2 linked regions of the Marinagarivorans cellulosilyticus genome follow. The protein of the gene in region 1 interacts with the protein of each later gene in a pairwise test. Links are inferred from orthologs where the notes say so. Each region holds a gene or a part of one and is shown on either strand. Other genes may lie near its edges.

Region 1 (6,455 bases):
AAAACTGAGCAAAACACCATATGTTGGGGGTCGTGCTGTATCGGGCTACAAGATAATGCGGTTTGGGCAAAGTTGCAACTGGAGGAAGCAGGGGGAAAATTGTGTGTAAATTGTGGGTATTTCTGTGGACAACTGGCGCCAAGGGCCGCCGTTATTGACGCGGCGCAAAGTGGTGTGGCGCATATGTTCGCAAAGACAATTATATTTTATGGCGCCAGCTTTTTATGCCGAAATAAACCTTTACTGATTAAGCTGTTGCTGAAGCGCTTTTGTGGACAAAGCACGCACGCCAGAAAGCATTAATGTAATGTCGTTAATTAAGCCCCAAGCATCTTGTTTACTGGCGCCCTTAATGGCGCGGTCGGCCAGCGCGCACTGGCGTAATAGCAGGCGCAGTTGGCCCGCTTTTAAGCGGCCCAAGGCTTGGCGTACTAAGGGTATGCGTTTGTCGAAAATACCGTGTTGTTTAGCCACGCTTTCAATGCTGCCACCGCTTTGCTTGGTAAACAGTAGTGCATTGAGGGCGCGAATTTCGCGCGATAGCGCCCATAAAATAATGGTGGCTTCGGTGCCTTCTTCGCGCAGGCCTTGCAGTGTACGTGTGGCGGCGCGTGCATCGCCACCGGTGGCGCGGTCTACTAGGGTGAAGATATCGTAACGGGCGCTGTCGACGACGGCATTGGCCATAGTGCGGCCGTCAATCACGCCATCGTCGCTAACGAGCTTAAGTTTTTGAATTTCTTGTACGCAAGCCAGTAGGTTGCCTTCGACTTTGCTGGCGAGTATGCCTACGGCATCGCTGCTGGCACGCAAGCCTTCAGACTTTAAGCGCAAATCGACCCAGCGCGGGAAAAACTTGGGGCTAATAGGCCATATTTGCAGTGTGCCGCCCACGCTATCGACGGCTTTAAACCATTTGGCGTTTTGCGTGGCGCGGTCAATTTTGGGGAAGACCAGTATTAGCAGGGTGTCTGGGCTTGGGTTTTTACAGTATTCCAGCAGTGCTTGTTTGGCGGCATCGTTGGGTTTGGCGGTGTGGCTGCGCACCTCGATAATTTTGCGCTCGGCGAACAGGCTCATGCTGTTGGCGCTTTGCAGCAGTTGTTGCCAGTCGAGGTTGGCGTCGGTGTGGTACAGCTCGCGCTCGCTAAAGCCTTGTGTGCGGGCGGCTTGGCGCAGCATGTCGCAGGATTCTTGCACTAATAGCGGTTCGTCGCCGGTGATAAAGTAAACCGGCAGTAACGGGCTGCTGCAGTGGTTTTGCAGTTGTTCTGCATTAATGCGTGCCATGGCTGCTGCTCGTGTGGGCGCTGGTGCTTTGGGTGCTTTGTGCTGGCACTGTTAGGGTGTTTGTATGGCTCATGCTTTGCAGCAAAATGCGGTTGATGAGTTCTTGCCGCATTTCTTTGACGAGGGTTTGCTGCTCTTCGGCTTTGGCTAAGTTGGTGCCGGGAATAAAGTCGTATACCCGCTGGGTGGTTAGGGTGGTGGGCAATGCAGGCTGCGCGCCTTTGGGGGTGTAGCTGTAGGCAATTTCTAGGCGCAACTCGTACTGGGCTGCCGCGCCAATACTGGTAACGGCTACGGTGCGCTTTTCGAGCTCTTCGGTATCTAACCAGAGCGTGAGTGGTGCGCTGGGGGTAATTTTTACGCCGCGGCGTACCAAGGTTTGCTGCAGTTGGCGAGCAATTGCGGCGTAAGGGTCGGCGGTTTTTAAGGCGAGCTCTGGCGGCAATTGCCCTTTATTAAAGCCGCGAAGTTGCCAGCCACAAGCGGTAATGGTGAGGGCCAATAAGCCGATTAAGGCAAACCGAAGTGATGTTAAACGCGGCGTGGCTGAGGGCATGGTTAGCGGGTCTCGAGTAGCGGGTGGCAGGCAATACTGATTGTAGTGAATGCGCCTTGCACCTAGGTGCAAGGCGGGCGGCGCTTTAGTTGGCGACGATATTAACCAGCTTGCCAGGCACTACGATCACTTTGCGCACGGTTTTATCGTCGATAAAACGCATAACGTTTTCGTCGGCCATAGCGGCTTTTTCGGCGTCGCCTTTGCTGACATCGGCCGGTAGTTCGAGCTTGCTGCGCACTTTGCCATTAACCTGTACCACAATCGTTACGCTTGCACGCACTAGGGCGGCTTCGTCCACTTTGGGCCAAGGTGCATCCAGCAAATTGCTGCCGTGCCCTAAGCCTTGCCAGAGTGCATGGCAGGCATGGGGGATAATCGGCGCAAGCATAACCACGGCGGATTCTAGCGCCTCGCGCTCTACCGCTAAGCCCAGTGGTGTGGCGCGGTCGGCGTTGCGGCTGACGTCGTTTAGCAATTCCATAACGGCGGCAATGGCGGTATTAAACGTTTGGCGGCGGCCAAAATCATCGCTGACTTTGTTGATGGTTTCGTGCGTTTTGCGGCGCAAATCGGTATGCGTGGTCGTTAGCGCATCTACCGTAAGCGGGCCGGGTTCACCAGCTTCCAAATGTAGGTGTACGGCGCGCCATAGTTTTTTAATAAAGCGGCTGGCGCCTTCTACGCCGGAATCTGTCCACTCTAGGCTTTGCTCTGGTGGTGCGGCAAACATGCTGAATAGGCGAATGGTATCGGCGCCGTATTCGCGCACCACGTACTCTGGGTCTACCCCGTTGTTTTTCGATTTGCTCATTTTGATCACGCCGCCAAATTCTAGCGGTTGCTCGGTTTCGGCATGGAAGGCGTTGATCATTTTGCCTTTTTCGTCGCGCTCAACGCGGACATCGGCGGGGGCTATCCACTCGGTGCGACCGCCTTCTTTAATAAAGAAGGATTCGGCGTTTACCATGCCTTGGCACAGCAGGCGGTCGAAAGGCTCGTCGCAGTTTACTAGGCCTTCATCGCGCATGAGTTTGTGGAAAAAACGGGCATACAACAAGTGCAAAATGGCGTGTTCGATACCGCCGACATATTGGTCCACCGGTAGCCAGTAATTGGCTTTGTCGGGGTCTAGCATGCTATCGGCATTGGGGCTGGTGTAGCGCGCGTAGTACCAGCTAGATTCCATAAAGGTATCGAAGGTATCGGTTTCGTGCTCGCCTGCTTGGCCGTCGATATTGCCTTTGCGCCATTCGGGGTCGGCTTTAATGGGCGATTGCACGCCGTCCATTTCGACTTCTTCGGGTAGCAATATAGGCAGCTTGTGCGCCGGTACGGGAATTTCGCCACCGGCGGCTAAATTAAAGATGGGGATGGGGGTGCCCCAGTAGCGCTGGCGCGAAACGCCCCAATCGCGCAAGCGGTAATTGGTGGTGGCGCGGCCTTTGTTGGCGGCCTCTAAGGTTTGCACGATGGCGGTAAAGGCGCCGTTAAAATCGAGGCCATCGAATTCGCCCGAGTTAACCAGTACGCCTTTGTCGGTAAATGCGGCTTCGGCCAAGTTGATTTCGGTACTGTCGCTAGGGGCGATCACTTGGTTAATGGCAAGGTTGTACTTTTTGGCAAATTCGTAATCGCGCTCGTCGTGTGCGGGCACAGCCATAACGGCACCGGAGCCGTAATCCATCAATACGTAGTTGGCTACCCAAACGCTAACGGGCTCGCCGGTAATGGGGTGGGCAGCGGTAATGCCGGTATCAAAGCCTTTTTTCTCCATGGTGGCCATGTCGGCTTCGCTGACCGATTGCACTTTGCAGGCTTCGATAAAGGCGGCTAGCTCGGCATTGGTTTTGGCCAGCTCTAGTGCGATGGGGTGCTGGGCAGCCAAGCTTACGTAGGTGACGCCCATAATGGTATCTGGGCGGGTGGTATAGACCTCGAAGCCTGTGTGCTCGGCTACCGGCGTTGTTAAGTCGAAGCGCATTTCTACACCGCGGCTTTTGCCTATCCAGTTGCGCTGCATGGTTTTAACTTGCTCGGGCCAATGCGGTAGTTTATCTAAGTCGTTGAGCAGTTCTTCGGCGTAATCGGTAATGCGGATAAACCACTGCGGGATTTCTTTTTTCTCGACATTGGTGCCACAACGCCAGCAGCAGCCATCTTCGACTTGCTCGTTAGCTAATACGGTTTCGTCTACTGGGCACCAGTTAACGGTAGATACCTTTTTGTAGGCCAAACCTTTTTCGTACAGGCGCGTGAAGAACCATTGCTCCCACTTGTAGTAGTCGGGTTTGCAGGTGGTGACTTCGCGGCTCCAATCAAAACCAAAGCCTAGGGCTTTAAGTTGGTCGCGCATGTAGTCGGTGTTGCTGTACGTCCATTTTGCCGGTGCGGTATTGTTTTTGATGGCGGCGTTTTCGGCCGGTAAACCAAATGCATCCCAACCCATAGGGTGCAATACGTTTTTGCCCAGCATGCGCTGATAGCGCGAAATAACGTCGGTAATGGTGTAGTTGCGAACATGCCCCATATGAAGGCGGCCACTGGGGTAGGGGAACATGGCAAGACAGTAGAATTTTTCTTTGCTGGTATCTTCTGTTACCGCAAAGCTGTTGTTGTCTAACCAAAAACGCTGCGCGTCTTGTTCGATCTCGGACGGATTGTAATTCTCGTTCATCAGTTGTTTGATCTCTAACCCAGTGAGGCAAAGGCGCTGCCTTTGCAAAAAGCTTGTGATTATAGGGCCTGAGCAGGCTAAATAAAACGGTGCCGATAGCCCGATGCCAAATTGCTTGGCCCTTAGCGTGAATAAGCCTGAATTTTATGGCGCAGCAGGGTAAATGTTCAAACCGTGATTGCTGGCATGAGCGTTGCTGGGAGGACAACAGAGGACAACAGAGAATTACAGCGTTGGCGATTTTGATTTTTGCCAAGTAATAACGGTATCGTGCACTAAATAGAGCTTAATGGCGGGAAATGAAGACGTGATTCCTGCTAGCGTAACACGCGATATGCACCAAATAAGAGAATTGAGCATGACAACTGCCCCAATGCAGAGCGAGCGGCCCGAGCCCTTCGAGCTTTTCTGCTCGCAATTTCGAAGCCAGCGGGATGCGATTGTATTGTTGCGCCAGTTGCACCATATGTCTAAGGCGGTTCAGCGCCACCGCGGTATGACAATGGCTTTGTTGGCGGGCAATACGATGTTTGAAGGTGACTTTGCCATTTTGCAGCGCCAAGTCGAGCGCAGATTAGCCTCGTTAGAAATTTTTGCTGCTGCCGGTGGCGACTTACTGAGCGAGCGCGACCAGCAAAACCTGCACAATGCTTGGAATACCATCAGCGCCGATTGGCAAAACGATGATGTAATTGATAACTTCGAACTGCATTCGCACTTTATTGAGCAGCTGCACAGCATGATGGTGCAGTTGGCAAAAAAAATTGAGCGCCCAGTATCTGCCGCTATGGTGGAAGACCACGGTGCCGAACTCATCGGCAGCGAAGAAAACTACCCCAAAATTTTTAAACAAATCGAATTACTCAATTTTATTGCTAAGCAAACGCCGGAAATGGTCGAGCAATTAGCGCGCATGCGCGGCTTGGCCACCTATGCTGCGGCTAAAGGTGAGTGCGAATACTATTTGGACCGCAAGCTGCGTTTCGCGCTGCAATGCGTGCGCACCCAGCACGAAAAACTACGGCTGCAAGCCGAGCGCATGCAAAACATATTAGAGGGCGCTTTACCTTCGGTAAGTTATATTAAAACCTACGAATTGAAGCTAATGTTTTTGTTAAACACTGTAGATATGGATGTGCTTTCGGGTGCGGAAATAAGCAGTAGTTCGCACCAGCTCTTTAAACTGGCTACCGAGATTATTGATGTTTATCTCAAGGTGGCCGAAGACGGTTTTGATGTTATCGCTAAGTGGCACGACGAGGATTTGGAGCTTTGGCTGGCTTAGGGGGTGGGGCGTTAAGATTTTCGCTGGCTTTAATAAAAAAAGGGAGCCAAGTGGCTCCCTTTTTTTATCAGCGAATATTTAATTACTTAGCAATATGAGTAATTAAATCAACGACTTTGTTTGAATAACCAATTTCGTTATCGTACCAACTTACTAGTTTTACAAAGTTGTCGTTTAAGGCAATACCTGCGCCGGCATCAAATACAGAGGTGCATTTTTCGCCAACGAAGTCGTTCGAAACAACATCGTCTTCGGTGTAGCCTAATACGCCTTTAAGCTCGCCAACAGAGGCCGCTTTCATTACCGCGCAAATATCTTCGTAGCTAGCCGATTTTTCAAGGCGGCAAGTTAAGTCAACAACAGAAACATCTGGCGTAGGTACGCGGAACGCCATACCGGTTAATTTGCCGTTAAGCTCTGGAATAACCTTGCCTACCGCTTTGGCTGCACCAGTTGATGAAGGAATGATGTTTTGGCCTGCACCGCGGCCGCCGCGCCAGTCTTTTACTGATGGGCCGTCAACGGTTTTTTGGGTTGCGGTTGTGGCGTGTACGGTTGTCATTAAGCCTTCAACAATGCCGAAGTTGTCATTGATAACTTTGGCAAGTGGCGCTAAACAGTTGGTGGTACAAGAGGCGTTAGATACG
Region 2 (3,393 bases), 2.3 Mb from region 1 along the record:
AAACCAAAAGCGATTTTTTTCTAGCTCTTTTTTACAGCCTTTAATTTGCTGTTGGTACATTTTTGCCCGCGAAGAAACTTTAAGGGCAACCTTTTTTAACCAAGGCTTTTTATTGTAAGAGCGGCGTTCATAACCGCCATGGCCTTCATGATACGCCAAGTATTGCCTATAAGCGTCGCCTAAGCCTATACCTAAACGGCGCTGGCTCTCTTTGTTGTACCAACCAATAAATTGTGTCACATCACCAAAGTCATCGCGATCTGCACCGCGCGCTCCAGTTTTATCCTGGTACCAACGCCAAGTGGCATCTTTTACTTGGGCATAACCGTAAGCATCGCTGGCCCTAGGACCGGGAATAATCCAGAGGATCTTCTTTCTGGGGGGGCGCGCATCGGCTTTAAAACGCGATTCTTGATGTATAAACGCCAGCTTCGTTGCGACCGGTGTGCCCCACTTATTGGCAGCCTTTACGGCATCTTTATACCAACTTTTTTTGCCGCCAAGTATGTCGCAAGCGTCATCCATTTGAGTAGGCCTGTAGCCCGCGCAACCACTTGCAAAGGCTACCAATACAACACTAAAACAGAAGCTGCTAATTATTCGAATTGTTCTAACCACGCAATAAACTCCTCTTCGTTGCGCACATCGAGCCCAATATCCTGCGCTTTTGTGAGTTTGCTGCCCGCTTTTGCCCCTGCCACCACTAAATAGGTTTTTGCCGACACACTACCCGCTACTTTAGCGCCCAACGCCAATAAGCGTTCTTTGGCTTCGCTGCGCCCCATAGTTTCTAACGTTCCCGTTAGTACTACGGTTTTACCCGCTAAAGGTTGATTTTGCGATACCGTCGGCGCTGGCCAATGCACTCCTGCAGCCTGCAAAGCCTCTAGTAAAGCTAAATTACTTTCTTGTTTAAAAAACAATTCGACATATTCAGCGACAACCGGCCCAACATCAGGAATTTCTTGCAGCTGTTCAGCCGTAGCTTGCGTAATGGCCTGCAAGCTACCTAGATGCTGTGCAAGCGTAGCCGCGGTTGTTTGGCCAACTTCTCGAATACCTAAGGCATATAAAAAGCGCGCCAAAGTCGTACTTTTACTTTTTTCTAATGCATCCAATAAGTTTTGGGCTGATTTCTCGGCCATGCGCTCTAAACCAACAAGCGGTACCAGTGTTAACTGGTATAAATCGGCAACATTAGCGATCAAGCCTTCATCAACCAATTGCTCTACGAGCTTATCGCCCAAACCATCAATATCCATCGCTTTACGGCTTGCAAAGTGCTTAATGGCCTCTTTACTTTGTGCTGCACACGATAAGCCACCGCTGCAGCGAATCACCGCTTCACCAGGAACTTGGCTAGTATCGGCACCACAAACAGGGCATTGCGCGGGAAATTCTATTGGGCTAGCCGTTTCAGGGCGGCGCTCGAGTACAACCTCGGCAATTTGTGGGATTACATCGCCTGCTCGACGAATAATAACGGTATCACCCACCATCACCCCAAGGCGCTCCACTTCATCGCGGTTGTGCAGCGTGGCGTTCGCTACGGTAACACCGCCCACAAACACCGGCTCTAAGCGCGCAACAGGGGTAATCGCACCGGTACGCCCTACCTGAAATTCGACCGCTTTAAGGGTTGTCATTTCTTCTTGGGCGGGGAATTTTTGCGCGATCGCAAAACGTGGCGCCCTTGCAACAAAACCTAAGCGACGCTGTAATGCAAAGTCATCAACCTTAAAAACCAAGCCGTCTATATCAAAAGGCAGAGCATCTCGCTTGGCTGCCATTCGAGTGTAATAGTCTAAGCAGCCTTCGATAGAGTCGACTTTCTCTGCAAGATCACTCACAACAAACCCTAAATCACGCAGTAATTGCAGGGTTTCAAAGTGCGTTGCCGGCAGCTCGCCATCAAACTCACCCACTGAATAAGCATTAAACACCAACGGCCTTGTTGCGGTAATGCGAGAATCCAACTGCCTTAAGCTACCAGCTGCCGCATTGCGCGGGTTTACAAATGTTTTTTGGCCATTCTCACGCGCCGATTGGTTCAGCGCCTCAAACCCCTTTAAGGGCATGTAAATTTCGCCGCGCACTTCAAGCACTGCAGGGTAATTACCGGCAAGCTTTAGCGGTACGTTTTTAAGGGTGCGAACATTCTGCGAAATATCTTCGCCGGTTGTGCCATCACCCCTTGTAGCTGCGCGCTCGAATAGCCCATCGCGATAGAGCAAACTTACCGCAAGGCCATCAAATTTTGGTTCGCACACATAATGTACCGCGATAGATGTTTTTAAGCGGTCTTGTATACGTCGATCAAAATCCCTCATATCATCGTCATTAAAGGCATTACCTAACGATAACATCGGCTGTAAATGCGTTACGCTTTGAAAGCTATCGAGCGGGGTCGCTCCTACGCGCTGCGAGGGGGAATCGGGCGTTACCCAACTAGGGTGCTGCTGTTCGACATCCAATAATTGACGCATTAAACGATCGTATTCTGCATCTGGAATAGAAGGCTCATCCTTTACATAGTAAGCAACGTTATGACGCTGGATTTCCTGTTTAAGGGCTTCGTACTGCTGTTGAATCACTGTGTCATTTTCCGTTAATACAGCTTCTGTCATTTTTTTGTTTCCAAAACAACAAACCGCCAATAGGCGGTTTGGAATCTATACACTGGCAAGGCTTGATTAGCGATTAAGGCGACGTTTTCGCTCAAATTCAATAACACGTTGTCGGCAATGTTCAAACGTTTGCTGCGTCATCACACTGCGATGCTCATCTTTTAGCTCACCGTCTAGCGCTTCAGAAATAGCCTTGGCGGTGCGCGCCATTAAACCAAACGCTGCAACGCTATCGCCTCTGATAGGAAGCATCATAAACATGCTGATCCCAGGCGTGGAGAAATCTTCCATAGTCGTCAAATCAAAGGTGCCAGGCTTTACGATATTGGCCAAGCTAAACAAGACTTCACCTGAGCCATCTTCGTTTTTGTGGCGATGAAAAATTTCCATATTGCCAAAACGCAAGTTTTGCTCGGTAAGCGTTTGCAGCAATGTTTCTCCGCTAAAAAGCTGCCCTTGATGGGCCATAACGTTAATAACAATAACCTCTTCTGGCTCCAAGGCTGGCTCGGCTACTTTAGCCTTAGGTTGAACGGCCGGCTCTTTAGCAGGAGCTTTAGCTGCTGGCGCTGCTGTGCGCGGTGGTGCCATCACCGCCAAGTCATCATCTAGATCGTCCAGGTTGCCCAATGTGGGTTCTAGGTGTTCATCGGCAGAATCCATAAGCATTGTTGGTGCAGGCTCCGCTTTAGCATTAACGCCTGCCGTTTTTTTACTGGCCGCCAAAGAGCTTTTAAGGTTTACGTGTAAATTTGCGGCATCTTCT

What was found. The genes of interacting proteins can lie anywhere in the genome.
Region 2: the proteins of leuS (region 1) and ligA interact in binary tests that used the Escherichia coli proteins (3 or more experiments, as listed by UniProt). The link is inferred for Marinagarivorans cellulosilyticus from one-to-one orthologs.

Annotation. Positions count from the first base shown.
Region 1 is NZ_AP023086.1:1,784,179-1,790,633, forward strand. Bases 1,728-4,867 are described here. They hold leuS (leucine--tRNA ligase), read right to left. Parts: upstream 4,524-4,867; coding sequence 1,932-4,523; downstream 1,728-1,931. Other genes in these bases: MARGE09_RS07100 (LPS-assembly lipoprotein LptE), read right to left, coding at 1,728-1,846; MARGE09_RS21555 (hypothetical protein), read right to left, coding at 4,749-4,867. In the rest of the region: holA (DNA polymerase III subunit delta), read right to left, coding at 241-1,290; more of MARGE09_RS07100, read right to left, coding at 1,277-1,727; more of MARGE09_RS21555, read right to left, coding at 4,868-4,883; MARGE09_RS07110 (lytic murein transglycosylase), read left to right, coding at 4,882-5,808; gap (type I glyceraldehyde-3-phosphate dehydrogenase), read right to left, coding at 5,891-6,455.
Region 2 is NZ_AP023086.1:4,067,709-4,071,101, forward strand. Bases 113-3,085 are described here. They hold ligA (NAD-dependent DNA ligase LigA), read right to left. Parts: upstream 2,628-3,085; coding sequence 597-2,627; downstream 113-596. Other genes in these bases: MARGE09_RS16570 (transglycosylase SLT domain-containing protein), read right to left, coding at 113-618; zipA (cell division protein ZipA), read right to left, coding at 2,694-3,085. Also shown: more of MARGE09_RS16570, read right to left, coding at 1-112; more of zipA, read right to left, coding at 3,086-3,393. UniProt on the Escherichia coli protein: DNA ligase that catalyzes the formation of phosphodiester linkages between 5'-phosphoryl and 3'-hydroxyl groups in double-stranded DNA using NAD as a coenzyme and as the energy source for the reaction.